One region of the Butyrivibrio proteoclasticus B316 genome, then DNA from elsewhere that is predicted to be linked to it. Evidence: predicted binding sites of a transcription regulator. Region 1 holds the regulator's gene; each other region holds the start of a gene.
What was found. Region 1 encodes HrcA, which represses chaperone genes, less so after heat shock. Its sites were predicted from a motif close to TGTTAGCACTCNNNNNNNNNGAGTGCTAACA; they were not measured.

Region 2: a site for HrcA is predicted at 5,054-5,084, ahead of htpG (molecular chaperone HtpG). Genes of this name have one in related genera too.
Region 3: a site for HrcA is predicted at 4,518-4,548, ahead of BPR_RS06065 (co-chaperone GroES). Genes of this name have one in related genera too.

Annotation. Positions count from the first base shown of each region.
Region 1 is NC_014387.1:3,204,490-3,210,410, reverse strand. Features, by position in the region: gene BPR_RS21475 (S8 family serine peptidase) at 1-2,869, shown strand, start outside; gene BPR_RS13350 (fibronectin type III domain-containing protein) at 2,859-3,662, shown strand; gene hrcA (heat-inducible transcriptional repressor HrcA) at 3,880-4,911, shown strand; gene grpE (nucleotide exchange factor GrpE) at 4,959-5,660, shown strand; gene dnaK (molecular chaperone DnaK) at 5,741-5,921, shown strand, end outside.
Region 2 is NC_014387.1:2,746,930-2,752,850, reverse strand. Features, by position in the region: gene BPR_RS11405 (2-isopropylmalate synthase) at 1-226, shown strand, start outside; gene BPR_RS11400 (NAD(P)/FAD-dependent oxidoreductase) at 328-1,797, shown strand; gene BPR_RS11395 (peptidylprolyl isomerase) at 1,972-3,042, shown strand; gene BPR_RS11390 (GGDEF domain-containing protein) at 3,064-4,926, opposite strand; gene htpG (molecular chaperone HtpG) at 5,188-5,921, shown strand, end outside.
Region 3 is NC_014387.1:1,464,756-1,470,676, forward strand. Features, by position in the region: gene BPR_RS06040 (ABC transporter ATP-binding protein) at 1-48, shown strand, start outside; gene BPR_RS06045 (ABC transporter ATP-binding protein) at 45-1,859, shown strand; gene BPR_RS06050 (metallophosphoesterase family protein) at 1,926-2,816, shown strand; gene BPR_RS06055 (hypothetical protein) at 3,102-3,518, opposite strand; gene BPR_RS06060 (SIMPL domain-containing protein) at 3,726-4,475, shown strand; gene BPR_RS06065 (co-chaperone GroES) at 4,590-4,874, shown strand; gene groL (chaperonin GroEL) at 4,989-5,921, shown strand, end outside.

The DNA.
Region 1 (5,921 bases):
GGATGTTAACCAGGATACAGTAGGATCACCGGGATCATATACAAATGCGCTTACTGTAGCAAGTGCTGTTAATAACGGAATGGTTGGTAACTACTTTGCAACAGCTGATGGCAAGAAGATTTTCTATACAGATGGTAATGATACACTTGCTCCTAAGTTTGCTACTTTGGATACAACAGGAAACGGAACAGATTATCCATTTGTACTTATTGCCGGAACTGGCGTGCCTACGGATTATGAGGGACTGGATGTTACTGATAAGATTGTATTTGTTCAGCGTGGAGCCATCACATTTGGTGAGAAGCAGATGAATGCTGAAGCAGCAGGCGCTAAGGCTGTTATTATTTATAACAATCAGCCTGGTACGATCAGCATGACACTTCAGGGCAGCACAGCTGTTATTCCTGCAGTATCGATCACTCTTGCAGATGCACAGATAATTGCAGCTGATTCTGAGCAGATAGCAGATAATGCTTTTGCGGGAACAATCACTGTTTCTTCCAAGATTGGCGTTAAGACAGATACATCTGATGGATATACAATGAGTGATTTCTCATCATATGGTGTTCCAAGTTCTCTTGATCTTAAGCCTGAGATTACAGCACCTGGTGGAAACATCTATTCAACAAGAGACGGTGGTACATATGGTCTGATGAGCGGAACTTCAATGGCTGCTCCTTCTATTTCAGGTCAGAGTGCACTTGTAGAACAGTATATCCGTGAAAATGGACTTGCAGACAAGACAGGTCTTTCCGTTCGTACACTGGCACAGACACTTCTCATGAGTACAGCTATTCCTCTTCACGAGGATAACGATCCTAGCGCTCCTGAGTTCTCACCTAGATCACAGGGTGCAGGTCTTGCAAATGTATATAACGCAGTTTCTACTCCTTCATATGTTCTTGTAGGAGACAAGGCTGGAAACGATGGTAAGGTTAAGGTTGTTCTCGGCGAAGATCCTGAGAAGAGCGGAAATTATAGTTTTGCTTTTGATGTTTACAACATGACAGATGTTCCTCAGTACTATGTACTTGACTCTACAGTAATGACTGAGCAGCTCTATGAACAGAGCGGTATCACATATTTTGCAGGATCATCACATGTACTTAATCCTTCTGTTTCTCTTTCTGCTAGTGATACAGCACTTGTATATGACATCAATGCCGATGGTACAGTTAACAAAGACGACAGAAAGGCATTACTTCAGGTAATAAATGATTCAGCTGAGAATCAGGTTATTGATCAGAATCAGGATTACTTTGATCTGAATGATGATGGAGTTCTTAATACTAAGGACGTATATCTGTTTGGTAAGGTTTTGAATGGCAAGTCAGATGTTGCAAATCTTGGACTTGAGGTTGTAAGAGTTACAGATCAGACTACAGTTAATGTAAATATCAATCTTTCAGACGCTGACAGAGAATATCTTGCAGGCTTTGAGAATGGTATTTATGTAGATGGTTTCGTATATGTAAAGGGTAATGTGGATCTCTCAGTTCCTTTCCTTGCTTTCTATGGAAGCTGGATGGATTCTTCAATGTTTGAAGACTTTGACTTTGAAGAGAGCGTACACAATCCTGCGTACAGCGCACAGACATATACAGGTATCTCCAAGACTAACTTCCTGTCAGTGTACCCATTAGGTGATTACTCATCTGAAAACGAGATGTACTTTATTCCTAATCTTGTTACTGATGATGCTCAGTATGTTCCTGACAGAAATGCTATCAGCTCACAGAATGGAACAGCACTTGGAAGTATGTACTACTCACTTATCAGAAATGCAAGCAGAGTTATCATGTCTATCACAGACAGAAATACTGGAGAAGTTTACTACGAGGATACTCAGCTTGAGAACTATGCAGCATTCATTTATCAGGGCCAGTGGGAGAATTACATCCAGTATCTTGATCTCATGTGGAAAGGAACTGATAAGGATGGTAATGCTCTTGAAGATGGTGTAGAAGTTGATGTTACACTTGAGGCAGTTCCAAGCTACTATGATAATGTAGAAGATCCAACTACACTTAAGGGTAAGGGACTTTACCTTACAACACCTATTGCTATCGATAATACTGAGCCTGAAATTGTAGGTGCTGCTCAGAATGAAGATGGCAAGTACAATATTTCTGTTTATGATAACAGATATGTATCATCTGTTCTTATACTTAACAGAAATGGCGATATCGTTAGCAGATATGCTGTTAACCAGCTTGAAAAGGGTGTTGATTCTGTAGTTACTATTGATGCTCCTGAAGATGTTTTCTATGTAGAAGTATTTGACTATGCTTTGAATACATCTGTATATCGTTTCAATAACACAGGTCATGCTGATACTAAGTTTGTAACAGAGATCACTTTGGATAAGACAGAAGTATCTGTAAGAGAGCGCTCTAGAACACAGGTAGTTGCAACAGTTGGTCCTAAGTGGCTTGAAGAAGGCTATGACGGAGTAGAATGGACATCTTCTGATGAGAGCGTTGCAACAGTAAATGCAAACGGTGTCATCACAGGTGTTAAGGAAGGAACAGCTGTAGTAACAGCTACAACAGTTGCTACTGATAAGGATGGCAATCATCTTTCAGCTGAAGTAAAAGTAACAGTTACAAAGCGCGGCGGCTGGAATGGCACAGAAGATCCTGATGATGAGTCCGTTGAGGATGCAAGCACAGATAATTCTTCTGTAGATGAAACAGCAGTTGATGAAGCTGATGAGGATTCATCTGAAGAAATATTCTATGATATTAACGATGAGAAAAAAGATAATTCAGCCGATGAGGCTAGTGTAGAAGCTAGTGCAGAAAGCTCAGATTCATCTGCAGATGCAGCTTCAGAAGAAACTACAGAAGGAGGAGAGAATGATGATTAAGTCTATTAAAAAAGCTTTCGTTCTCGGAATGACTTCACTTATTCTTTTCGCTGGACTGCCTGCAACAACAGCACATGCGGCTGACAGCGAACCAATTCATACAGTTACAAGTGTATCAGGTAAGGAAAGCAATCCTGTTGTTACATATGAACTTAAGTTTGATAAAACAAGAGTTACTGATGGAAGAATAGCAGTTTTATATGATCCTGAAGTTCTCACACTTGCACAGGGTAAGGGAAACGTCAATTTCAGCGAAAGAGACTTCAACAAGGATTATAAGGAAGGCGACCAGACAGGTGTTTCTTTCGCATTCGTACATGATGAAGGCAAGTATGTTAAGGGATCTCTTTTAACACTTACATTCTATGTTAAACCTGGAATTGAGAGCCAGAGTACTACATTTAAAACAGAAGTATTCCAGATAAGTGATGGCGATAAAGATGTTTTGACAAATGTTGTACTTGATGATACGGTTGAGGTTGGAAGACCTAAGCTTGTAGCTCCTGCAAATGTTCAGGCTACACAGGGACTTATCGGAGTAGATGTATCATGGGATGAAGTTCCGGGTGCTGATGGCTACACAGTTTACCGTGCTGAGTCAGAAAATGGAACATATAAAGTGCTTGGTTCAACTTCTGGAAACAGCTACAATAACTTATGGGTAAACAAGAACAGAACATATTATTTCCAGGTTAAGGCTTACCAGAAGCAGGGCAAGGAAAAAGTTTATTCTGAGCCATCTGCTCCAGTATCTATAAAAGTTAAAGGTCTGCTTGAGAAATTAGGCGGCTGATATATTAGTTAATAAGTAGGAGCTTGCTTTTAGCAGGCTCCTATTTCTATGAAAAAAGACTATTAACATTTATTTTATAAAAGCAAGGTTGACATGTGAGCTTCATAGTGATAACTTATGATACAGAAGATGTTAGCACTCAAATGAAGTGAGTGCTAACACTTCAAAAATCAATACCATTCCAATGAATTTACCGGTGATTACAGAGGAAGGGCTTATGGAATTAGACGAGAGAAAAAGAAAAATACTTCATGCTATAGTCAAGAATTATTTGGAAACGGGAGAGCCTGTTGGCAGTAGAACGATTTCCAAATATACAGACCTTAACCTTAGCTCAGCTACAATACGTAATGAAATGGCAGACCTTGAAGAGATGGGGCTTATAATTCAGCCGCACACCTCAGCCGGACGTATTCCATCAGATATGGGCTACAGAGTATATGTTGATGAGATGCTCAGGGACAAGGAAGCTGAAGTTGAGAACATGAAGGAAATGCTTCTTGATAAGGAAGAGAAGCTTGAGAATCTTCTCAAGCAGGTGGCCAAGACTCTTGCAGTTGATACGAATTACGCCACTATGATCTCTGCTCCTCAGATCAGGAAGAATAAACTTAAATTCATACAGATATCCAAGGTTGATGATGAACATCTGTTGGCAACCATAGTGATAGAAGGCAATGTTATCAAGAACAAGATCATCACTGTAGAGGAAGTACTTGATGATGCTACGATGCTCAAGCTTAACATCTTGATGAATACCAGACTTGACGGACTTGCTGTTGAGGACATAAATCTTGGATTAATAGCTGCAGTCAAGCAGGAAGCGGGAATCCATAGTGAGATCATCGGCAATGTTATAGATGCAGCAGCAGAGTCAATTACAGCAGATGAGGATCTTCAGATATATACAAGTGGTACGATGAATATTTTCAAGTATCCGGAGCTTACAGATTCTGCCAAGGCCAGCGAATTGATCAGTACCTTTGAAGATACCAAGGACTTGTCCAGTATCGTAGAGGGAACTCTTTCAGCAGACGCCGAGGAGACTGGAATTCAGGTATACATAGGTAATGAAACTCCTGTCCAGGCCATGAAGGATTGCAGTGTTGTAACAGCAACATATGAGCTCGGAGATGGAATGAAGGGTACAGTTGGTATCATCGGACCTAAGAGAATGGATTACGACAAGGTAATCACTACACTTAAGAATATGAGGCATGCGCTTGATGATCTGTATAAGAAGGATTAGCAAATGTGCATTTTGAGATAGAAAGATTTGTATAGGAGGCAGTTGATTTGAGTAACACAGACAAGAACAAGCCTGTAAGCGAGCAGGACAAAGAAGTCCTTGAGAATATCATGGAAGAACTTGAGGCTGAAGCCAAAGAGAAGGCTGAGGCTACAGATAAAAAGGCTGACGAGGCAGCAGATAGTGCTGCTGAGACAGAGACTGTAGCTGAAGAGACATCTGAGGATACAGCTGAAGATAAGACTTCTGAAGACAATGCCGAAGGCAAGGAACACAAGAAAAAGAATCCTTTCGCCAAGAAGGACAAGAAAGATCCACTTAAAGAAAAAGTTGACGAGCTTAATGACCGTGTCATGAGACAGATGGCTGAGTTCGATAACTTCAGGAAGAGAACTGACAAAGAGAAGGCTCAGATGTTTGAGCAGGGTCAGAGTAATGTATTAGAGAAGCTTCTTCCTGTTATAGACAATTTTGAGAGAGGCCTTGCAGCAGTTCCAGAAAATGAAAAAGATGGAGCTTTTGCAGAAGGCATGAACAAGATTTACAAGCAGCTTGTTACAGAGCTTGAAAATCTTGGGGTAACCCCGATTGAAGCTGTGGGTAAAGAGTTTGATCCAAATCTTCACAATGCAGTAATGCAGGTAGAAAGTGGAGAATATGAATCAGGAATAGTTGCACAGGAACTTCAAAAGGGATATAAATTCCACGACACCGTGCTCAGACATAGCATGGTAGCTGTTGCACAATAAGTGATATAGGATTGCAGCAATTAAGCAATCCGAAAATTCAGATGATTTGTACATTATTCAAATAAACGGAGGAAAATAAGATGAGTAAGATTATCGGTATCGATCTTGGTACAACAAATAGCTGCGTAGCAGTTATGGAAGGCGGACAGCCTACAGTTATCGCTAACGCTGAAGGCGCAAGAACAACACCTTCTATCGTAGCTTTTACAAAGAATGGAGAGAGAATAGTAGGTGAGCCTGCTAAGCGTCAGGCAGTAACTA
Region 2 (5,921 bases), 460 kb from region 1:
TTCCAAACCTTACCTTTCCAAATATATCAAGGAAAAGTCAGGCATGACCTTTGGAGAAAACGTTAAGCGCATCAGACTCAACAAGGCTAGCACACTTCTTAGAAATGGTAATATGAAGGTGGAAAAAGTTGCTGAGGCAGCAGGTTATCAGAACGTTGAGCACTTTAACAGACTCTTCAAAAAGAAATATGGAATGACTCCGGTTCAGTACAGAACCAGCAGATAATAATAGCGCCTTTATTAAAAACAGATAAATGTCCCATTTTATGTTATTCTAAGTTGGTGGCATTTATCTGTTTTTTTGACATCTATTTCATTGTAGGCAATATGATTAGATTGTGTTATAATGTATACCCCTACGGAGCAAAAATAAAACGATTATGCGAGGAAATATATATGAGTAAAAATGTAGACGTAATTATTATCGGAGCAGGCCCGGGTGGCATTTTCTGTGCCTATGAGCTTATGGAAAAGAGACCTGATCTTAAGGTTCTCATGATAGAAAAGGGCCGCTCTATCGAAAAGAGAAATTGTCCTAAGCGTGTGACTAAGACCTGTGCCGGCTGCAAACCATGTTCTATTACAACCGGATTCGCAGGTGCGGGAGCTTTTTCAGACGGTAAGCTTTCTCTTTCACCTGATGTCGGCGGAACACTTCCTGATATACTTGGATATGATGCAGCTACTGAGCTTATCCACGAGTCAGATGAGATTTATCTTAAATTTGGCGCTGACAAGAACGTATATGGCGTTGATAAAGAAAACGAGATCCGCGAGATCCGCAGAAAAGCAATAAATGCCAACCTCAAGCTTGTAGAGTGTCCTATCAGACATCTTGGAACTGAGGAAGGTTACAAGATTTACAGTAAACTTCAGCAGCATATTCTTGATCAGGGCGTAGAGATTCAGTTCAACACTATGGTTACAGACATACTCGTAGAAGACGGCGTTTGTAAGGGGGTTAGAACTGACAAGGGCGAAGAGTTTTTTGCCAGAGAAATTGTAAGTGCTGTTGGTAGAGAGGGTGCTGACTGGTTCAAGGATAAGTGTGAAGAGATCGGAATTGAGACTAAACCCGGTACTGTCGATGTCGGAGTCAGAGTTGAGGTGCGTGATGAAGTTATGCAGTTCCTCAACGAGAACCTCTATGAGGCCAAGCTCATTTATCACACTCCAACTTTTGACGACAAGGTTCGTACTTTCTGTACCAATCCATCCGGAGAGGTTGCTACAGAGTACTATGAGAATGGTCTTGCAGTAGTTAACGGACATGCTTATAAGGGAAAAGAGTTCAAGACTAACAACACGAACTTTGCTCTTTTGGTGTCCAAGAATTTCACAAAGCCTTTCAAGACACCTATAGAATATGGTAAAAAGATTGCAGAGCTTTCAAATATGCTCTGTGGTGGAAAAATACTTGTTCAGACTTACGGAGATTTCAGACGAGGCAGGAGAACAACAGAAGAGAGACTATGCAGAAATAACCTGATCCCTACACTTAAGGATGCAGTTCCCGGAGATCTTTCACTTGTATTCCCACACAGAATCATGGTGGATCTTGATGAGATGATCCAGGCTCTTGATAAGGTTACGCCGGGTATTGCTTCAGATGAGACTCTTTTGTATGGTGTAGAAGTCAAGTTCTACTCCAATAAAGTTATAGTAAATAAGGATTTTGAGACCAGCATAAAGGGACTTCGCGCTATCGGCGATGGAGCAGGTGTTACTCGCGGACTTCAGCAGGCAAGTGCCAACGGACTCTGCGTAGCTCGCTCAATCATCAATTCTTTAGGGTAATGCGATCAACTGCATGATCTTCCGGATATATGTACAACGTCTCTCATGGCTCTGGACACTGCGATAAGCCAAATCAATGGATTTGTCTTATCTTCGTAGAACCAAAATCGAGACTATTTGAACATATATTCCGTCAGATCATAAGTTACTTTACCGCCAAGGCTTAGGGGATATATGGACAGGATTGCAACTATACATATAAAAAGAATATCGATGATCCTTATTGGAATGATTCTGGTAGTATCTTTGACGGCCTGCGGAAGCCTTGATGGAACCAGAAAAGTTGTGTTTACTACAGGCTTTTCGGATGATGAGATCTTCAGAATAGAAGATTCTGTATGTAGTATACAGGAAATCATGGCATATCTGATCAATACTCAGAATGGCTATGAGGGCACTTTTGGCAGAGAAATCTGGGAGACACAGACGGATGACGGAACTGTTGCACAGCAGCTCAAGGAGTCTATCCTTGCCAAGGTTGCACAGATCAAGGCAATGAATCTTTTAGCGGGTGAAATGGGAATTGTACTTGATGATAATGAGTTGTCGATGGCACGAGAGGCGGCAGCTACTTACTATGAGTCCCTTACACCTGAAGAAATCGAAGCTATGAAGGGAATAACTCAGGAGGATGTTTTCAGGATATATTCTGAATATGCCCTTGCTGATAAGCTCTACGACTACATTATCAGAGATATCAATCCTGAGATAAGTGATGATGAGGCCAGAACTATCACTGTTGAACAGATTTTTTTGAAAACCTATGATCTTAATGCGTCAGGCGAAAAAGTTCCTTTTAATGACACAGCCAAGAACACTGTTTACCTTAAAGCTAAGAGCATCAGAAACCAGTTTCTTGACGGAGCAAGCTTTGAAGAGCTCATGTCGGAATACAATGAGGCGGAGGAATCCACAATCTCTTTTGGAAAGGGAGAAATGGAGGAAGCCTATGAGACAGTAGCCTTTAACCTTGGCACCGACGAGGTGAGCGATGTGGTTGAAGTTAATGACGGATACGTTATAATCAAGTGCGTCACCACCTTCAATAGAGAAGAGACTGAATATAACAAGGTCAGGATCGTAGCCGAGAGGAAAAGAGAAGTCTTTGGAGAACAGTACGATGCCTATGTCGACACACTGACCAAGGAACTCAACGAGGAACTGTGGGATTCAATTACTGTCACAGGTGATGACAATGTAAATACCAGTTCACTATGGAATGTATATACTGAATATTTTGGATAAAAAAACGGTAGTTTATGAAGATCATAGACTACCGCTTTTTTTAGATTTAATTCTGCGTTTCATTTCATACATGCGTTCATCGGCAATGTTTATAACTTTATTGATGTCCATGCCGTTTTCGTAAATAGTTGAATAGACACCAACGCTTGCGGACACATCAAAACCGTAAGTTTTACTGTATTCTGCCATTTTTTCTTTGATGTCTTTTTGAATGCTGTCAACGTTGCAATCACCAACTATAAGGCTAAGAAGCTCATCTCCGCCGGTTCTTACGCATATTGCTTTTTCAGGACAGGAATCTTTTAGAGCTGTTGCAACTGCCGTTATAGCCTTGTCTCCGGCCATGTGACCTAGATTGTCGTTGATCTGCTTGAGACCGTTGAGATCGAGCATAATGACCGTGATTTTCTGACCAATGTTGGACTCATGGGAGAAAATCTCACTTGTAATAGATCTGAAGGCGAGCCTGTTGTATAGTCCTGTAAGAGCATCGTTCTGATACATTCTTTGAAGCTTGTCCCGCAGATATTTCTGGTACATATTCACAACATATCCACCGATACTCATCTCAAAGCAATTGGTAAGATTAGGCGTCTGGTTATAATCTATAAGCATGCGTCTGGGATATGAATAGCACACAAACCCCGGACACTTATCCATGTAAACAAGACTGTTAAATATAAGAGGATAACCTGCTTCCATTATTTCTTCTAAGTGAGGAACAATTGACTTGGGATCGTAGGCATAAGAATCCTCTGAATCACTGTAAGAATCAAAAACTACAATTTTATCGCCCTTTTCAACATCATCATAAAAATAGTTGTTCTCAAAATCAAAGCATGATTTTTCAACGACAACCTGAGCATGCTTGGCGTGGTTTTCTTTCAGATGGCGAATACTTTTTTTGACATCTTTGCTCATAAGCATCTTGGAAATAATAGCCTGCATTGCATGTATTTCATCTTCGTGATGGTAAAAGAGATTATTAAGTTCACCGACTGCCGCTGTAACATGAAGGTCTTTTCGCAGACATCCACAGGATTCGTTAGGGATAAAAACAGGTTGTATCCACTTGGATGTATAGCGGTCACCGGAAAAAATGTTTGAAAGAGCTTCGATCACTGTGTGTGCCAATTCGCCATTGTCACAGATTGCAGTGGTTATGCCGGGAGATGAGATAAAAGCTTCATCAAGCCCATCAAATCCGGAAACAAGGATATCATCGGGAACTTTTATGCCAGCCTCTTTAAGGACATCACATACATTTATGGCCATGATATCATTGGCACAGATGATCGAATCCGGAAGCTCTTTTCGCTTAAGCAGTTCTGCTGTTGCTGCCCGACAGGGAAAAGCCCAGAAATCGCCGTAGCTTATCATGCTCTCATCAAAGGGCATGTTGTTTTCTGCAAGGACCTTTTTGAATACTTCAATTCTTTCATTGGAAAAGACATTGTTTCTGTGCCCTGCCATGAAATGAGGCTTTTGCACCTTGTGATCTTCGATCATGTGTCTTACTACTTTTTCAAAGCCTCCTGCGTAGTCGAAACGGACAGTTGCTACATGATCGAATTCACCATCAACAACGAGAACAGGTACATCGTTAGCACTTGATTTATCTATGATATTCTGTATGACGCTGCGGTTTTTGATCTTCTCGTTCATGATCACTACAACGTCAACTTTATCGTACGGGATCAGATTAAAGACTTCTACTTCAGGAGAAGAGTCTTCCACGATTCCTATTTCGGAATTCATGGCATATATGAATAGAAAATAGTCTTCTTCAGATAAGAGCCTTCCAAGCTCGGAAAGAAAAGCAAATTCAGGAGCTCCGTATATTCTGTAAGTACAAAGAGCTACTATTTTTTTACCATTGATCATTGTATCTGACTGTCCCCCTACTTGAGTAGCACTTTACATAGCAGTGCTAATTTCCCATATTCATTTTATATTATTTTTCCTTTAATACAATAGAGTTATTTTGCGAGAAAAAGATGACATAAAAGTTTGTTAGCACTCTTTTGAGTTGAGTGCTAATTTTTTATTGACTTTTAGTCATGGCGGGAATACAATTTTTTTTGTAGTCAAATGCTGGACTAGTAGAAATTTGATTACGTATAAAACATAAAAGGAGTGAGAATTATGGCTTCAAAAAAAGGTAATCTTTCAATTAACAGCGAGAACATGTTCCCTATCATCAAGAAATGGTTGTATTCGGATCATGATATTTTTTACAGAGAAGTTATTTCAAATGCTTGCGATGCTATCACAAAGATCCGCAAGATGGATATGATGGGTGAGTACACACTTCCGGATGGCTTCAAGCCTCGTGTAGACGTTGTGCTCAACGATAAAGATAAGACGATCAAGATTACAGATAACGGTATCGGTATGACAGCCGAAGAGGTTGAGGAATACATCAACCAGGTGGCTTTCTCAGGTGCTACTGATTTCCTCAACAAGTATAAAGATAAGGCCAATGCTGATCAGATCATTGGACATTTCGGACTTGGTTTCTATTCAACATTCATGGTATCTGATTATGTAGATATCGATACACTTTCATACAAATCAGATGCAGCTTCTGTTCACTGGACATGCGATGGCGGATCAGACTTCGAAATGGAAGACGGTGACAAGAAGGAAGTTGGTACAACAATCACACTTCACCTCTCAGAGGACTGCCTTGAGTTCTGCAATGAGTATAAGGCTAGAGAAGTAATTGAGAAGTACTGCTCATTCATGCCTTATGAAATCTATTTATCCAAAGAGAACGAAGAAGGCACAGAGACAATAGCGGAATCAGAAAAACGTGATGACGACGTTGTTATCGAGGTTATAGAGCCTGAAAAGAAGGAAGCCAAAGAGGGAGAAGA
Region 3 (5,921 bases), 1.7 Mb from region 1:
GGCGGCATTTACAAAAAAATTTATGATATTCAGATGCAGGGAACATGAACGAAAATACTAATATTAAATTACCTTTATTTGGAATACCAAAACTGTTTCCGTATATTAAACAGTATGGCCCTAAGATCATCTTTATGATAATTCTTGGAGTTTTAAGTTCACTTGCGGATTCGGTTTTTCCTATTTTTAACCGATATGCCATTGATTATTTTGTCGGAAGAAAAACCCTTGAGGGATTAACTGTATTTATAGTTTTATATTTGATAGTGTTAGTCCTTCAGGTTATTGACAATTTCATATGTACGTATATTTGCGGACAGATAGAACTATCTGTGGACAGAGATCTTAGAAATGCTGCCTTCAGTCATCTTCAGACTTTGTCTTTTGCCTATTTTAATCAGAATAATGTTGGATATATCCATGCCAGGGTTATGAGCGATACAGGTAAGATAGGCGTTATGGTGTCATGGAGAATGATGGATATAGTATGGCAGGGAGCCTATGTAATATTTGTTCTTGTGATGATGCTTATTTTGAACTTTAAACTGGCTCTTTTAGTTATGATCCTGGTGCCGATCGCAGTAGTTCTTGTTATGTACTTTCAGAGTAAGCTTGTTGTCCTCAATCGTAAGATAAGAGAAATCAATTCTACCATTACCAGCAATTTTAATGAGGGCATAACAGGAGCTAAAGCTATCAAGACTCTTGTGGTTGAAGATAAGATACAAAGTGATTTTGAGGAAGATACCGAGAAGATGAGAGCCACTTCGGTACATGCTACTCATTATTCAGCTTTTTTCACATCGGCTATCACTATGATGTCTTCAGTTGCGCTTGCTCTTGTTCTGTGGCGCGGAGGAATAATAACCATGGACGGCATCATTCAGATTGGAACTCTTTCTGTTTTCCTCTCGTACGCACTTAGTCTGATGGAACCCATTCAGAATATCATTATTACTCTTTCTGAGCTTATTGCCGTTCAGGTTAATGTTGAGAGACTTACAAGACTTCTTGAGACTGAATCTGATGTATCCGATTCTCCTGAAGTAATAGAAAAATATGGTGATACCTTTAATCCCAAGAAAGAGAACTGGGAACCTCTCTTTGGAGATGTTGAATTTAAAGATGTTACTTTCAAATATCCGGATGGGGATGAGTATGTTCTGACAGATTTTAATCTCAAAGTGCCTCAGGGGACTAATGTCGCTATAGTTGGTGAAACAGGTGCCGGTAAATCAACTCTTGTTAATCTTGTATGCAGGTTCTTTAAACCGACTAAGGGACAGGTACTGATTGATGGAAGAGATGCTGCAGAAAGATCTCAGCTATGGCTTCATTCAAATATAGGCTATGTTCTTCAGACACCGCATCTTTTCTCGGGAACAGTAAGAGATAACCTAAGGTATGGCAATCCTGACGCCACAGAAGAAGAGATTTGGAATGCACTAAGGCTTGTTTCTGCCGATGGAATTGTAAAGCGTATGGATAAAGGGCTTGACAGCGACGTCGGAGAAGACGGAGGAATGCTCTCAACCGGTGAGAAGCAGCTTTTGTCTTTTGCCAGAGCACTCCTTGCCGATCCCAAGATCCTTGTGCTGGATGAAGCTACAGCTTCCATAGATACAGTCACAGAGAAGGCTATACAGGATGCAATTGTAACGGTAACCAAGGGAAGAACTTCATTTGTTATAGCCCACAGATTGTCTACTATTGTTGATGCGGATATCATTCTTGTAGTTAATGATGGTAAGATTGTTGAGAGAGGATCTCATGCTGAACTCATGGATAAAAGAGGCTATTATTATGACCTCTTTACCAAGCAGTTTGATGAAAGCAGTACAGACCAGGTATTTGGGTGATTTTTGATCGGCAGTAGCACATATCATAAGCAAATTGAAATATAGATGTGCTAAGCGGAGGATTTGATGGATATAGCAGTTTTTAGCGATATACATGGTAATTACAGCGCTCTGCAGGCGTGCATTGATCATGCAGTAGGCAGGGGAATTACTAACTTCATGCTCCTTGGTGACTATGTCACAGATTGTCCGAGTCCTCAGAAAACGATGGAAAAGATATATGTTCTCAAGCAGTATTTTAATACCTATATTATTAAAGGAAACAGAGAAGATTATCTTCTGGATTATCACAAAAGCGGTGCAGGGAACTGGAGAAAAGGTTCTGCGTCAGGAGCTCTTTTATATACTTATGAGAATTTGACACAGAAGGATTTTGATTTTTTTGAATCTCTTCAAAGCTATGGACAATTTGAAATGAAGGGGTATCCGTCATTTGAGTATTGCCATGGCTCACCCGGCCAGATAAATGAACTTTTATACAGAGAGAAGCGAAATACTAAGAAGGTTCTTACACATCTTAAGGGGAATTACCTTGTTCATGGACACACTCATATTCAGGGGACCTATGTTTACAGGGGGAAAAAAGCTATCAATCCCGGTTCAGTAGGTATACCCTGGTATTATGACGGAAAGACGCAGTTTTGCATTCTTCACGGCAGTAGTAAGGGCTGGGAAGAAGAATATATTCAGCTGGAATATAACAGAAAAGAGATCATAAGGGACTTTAAGTCTTCGGATATCAGCAAATATGCTCCTGCCTGGGCTGCTGTTAGTATGCATACCATCAGAACCGGAGTAGACCTTAATCAGACAGTTCTTTTGCGTGCTATGAGACTATGCGAGCAGGAAAGAGGTAATGTGCGCTGGCCAAATATTCCTGAAAAATACTGGGCCATTGCATTAAAAGAAAACTATATAGATCTGCACGGCAAAGAAATACCGCACACAGATGAGTAAACTGGGCCGCCTGTCTTATGAGAAAAGCTTGGAAATACTTGTTTTCGTCTGCGCCGTAATTCATTAAAATTCAAAAAAACAAGAACTTGCATCCTTTCAACGTTGCTTGGAACAGTCAGCAAGTTCTTGTTTTTTTATGATATAGGAAATTTCTCCGAAATTCCTATATCATAAAAAACGCTCCGCTATGGATGCGCACTCGCGCGATAGGTAAATGTTGCATAAATGCAACCGCGCTCGGCGCGAGCATGTTGCAAGCAACATGCTTTCTTGTTTACATATATCTTAGATAGTTGTATCCATGGAGACGGATGTATCAGCTGCAGTTGTTTTGTTGGCATCTTTATCATATTGCTTCAACTGATCATCGAGCCATGAAGATTTATATTTGGCGTAGCTGTCAGAAGATACTGACTTCTTGGAGCCTCCAATATTATCTACAAAACTTGACTTTGGAATAGTCTTGGTCTTGGATGAACTAATTGCCGCAGTATTAGCATCAGAAGAATCTGACGCGACAGTAGTGGAGCCTGTTTCTCTATATGCATTTAGAGCGGTTTTATTACCAACTTTATTAACATAGGATTTCATAAGGGAACCGTAGGAGCCATTCTTGATACTGGCATAGTCGCCAATCAGTCCGCTCATACTGGACATATAATCAAAATTTCCGGACAGACTGGAAAAGAAATTAGTGCTCATATTTGTCACCTCCTTGAGTAAAGCGTTTGCTCAAGTTGCAAACGTCAGAAAATCCCTTTTCTGACAAAATAACTACAATATCTTACGATTATTATTGGGCAAAGGCCCTATAATTGCAATTAAACCGCTATTAAAAAGTGATTAAAAAAGGCTGAAATAGATGTATACTGTTTAAGGGTGTTTATTAAGTATTTTTGGAGGTAAAAAATGGAACAAAAGAAAAACACATGGCTTAGTGCTCTTATTATCGGAATCAGCGTTATGGTGAGCTGCGTAGCTCTGGCATTTGGACTTTCGCATTTCAGGTCTGAAAGTACACATGTAATCACTGCTACAGGAAGTGCCAGCGTTGATTTTGAGTCTGATATCATCATCTGGAGAGGTTCTTTTTCAAGAACTGCGTGGACTTCACAGGAAGCGTATACTGAGATCAAAAAAGATGCTGATATGGTAAATACATATCTTAAGGACAACGGCATAAGTGATGATGAGATAGTATTTGACTCTGTGGATATTCGCAGAACATACCATGATAATTATGATGATAACGGTAACTACATAGGATCTGTTGCCGATGGATATGAACTTACACAGAGCGTTACAGTATCATCTTCAAATCTTGATACAGTTGAGAAAATTTCCCGCGACATTTCAAGTCTTCTTGATAAGGGAGTTGAGCTGACTTCAGGTTCTCCCGAGTATTATTATTCAGATCTTGATGCTCTTAAGCTTGATCTTATTGATAAGGCTTCAGTTAATGCCAAGGACAGAATTGACATTATTGCCAAAAATACTGGTGCGGGGCTTGGAAAACTCAAAAATTCAAGTCTTGGTGTGTTCCAGATTACTGCCAAGAATTCAGGAACAGGAAGCTATACCTATGATGGAGCTTTTGATACAGAATCAAGATTTAAAACTGCATCTATTACAGTTAAGCTCGAGTATGACCTTAAATAAACTTGACTTTTTGTATTAATAGCACTAATATAAGTTCTTAGAGATTAGCACTCAATAAAACAGAGTGCTAACAAGATTAAAAATTATGATTTTAATATATAAGGAGGCTTTATTATGAAGTTAGAACCACTTGCAGACAGAGTTGTACTGAAGGCTCTTGAGGCTGAAGAGACTACTAAATCAGGAATCGTTCTTCCTGGCGCTGAGAAGGAGAAGCCACAGCAGGCAGAAGTTATCGCTGTTGGTCCTGGCGGAATAGTAGATGGCAAGGAAGTTAAGATGCAGGTTAAGAAGGGTGACAATGTCATCTATTCTAAATATTCAGGAACAGAAGTTAAGCTTGATGATGAGACATACATCATTGTTAAGCAGAATGATATTCTTGCAATTATTAAGTGAGTGATATAGCAGACAGAAGTCAATTGATCATGTGCTTGCACATATGATCAATTGACCTCGGGATGCAAACATACACTCGTAAATTTATATGAATTAATTCGGAGGAAAATCAAAATGGCAAAGACAATTAAGTACGGCGCAGACGCCCGCACAGCTATGGTAGAAGGCGTTAATAAGCTTGCAGATACAGTAAGAGTAACTATCGGACCTAAGGGTAGAAACGTAGTCCTTGATAAGTCCTATGGCGCTCCTACAATCACTAATGATGGTGTTACAATTGCCAAAGAGATCGAGCTCGAGGATGCTTATGAGAACATGGGCGCTCAGCTTGTTAAGGAAGTTGCTACAAAGACTAATGATGTTGCCGGTGATGGTACAACAACAGCTACTGTTCTTGCTCAGGCTATGATCAATGAAGGTGTCAAGAACCTTGCAGCAGGTGCTAATCCAATCGTTCTCAGAAAGGGTATGAAGAAGGCTACAGACGCAGCTGTTGAATCAATCAGCAAGATGGCTACCAAGGTTAAGGGTAAAGAGCAGATCATGAGAGTTGCAGCAGTTTCATCAGGTGATGATGAAGTTGGTCAGATGATCGCTGATGCTATGGAGAAGGTTTCTAACGATGGCGTTATCACTATCGAAGAGTCCAAGACAATGCAGACAGAGCTCGACCTTGTAGAAGGTATGCAGTTTGACAGAGGATATATCTCAGCTTACATGGCTACAGATATGGACAAGATGGAAGCTACTCTTGAGGATCCATTCATTCTCATTACAGACAAGAAGATTTCTAACATTCAGGATATCCTTCCTCTTCTTGAGCAGATTGTTAAGACAGGTTCTAAGCTTCTTATCATCGCTGAGGATGTTGAGGGCGAGGCTCTTACAACTCTTATCGTTAACAAGCTTCGTGGAACATTCAATGTTGTAGCTGTTAAGGCACCTGGTTATGGTGACCGCAGAAAGGCTATGCTTGAAGATATCGCTATCCTTACAGGCGGTAAGGTTATTTCTTCTGACCTTGGTCTTGAACTTAAGGATACAACA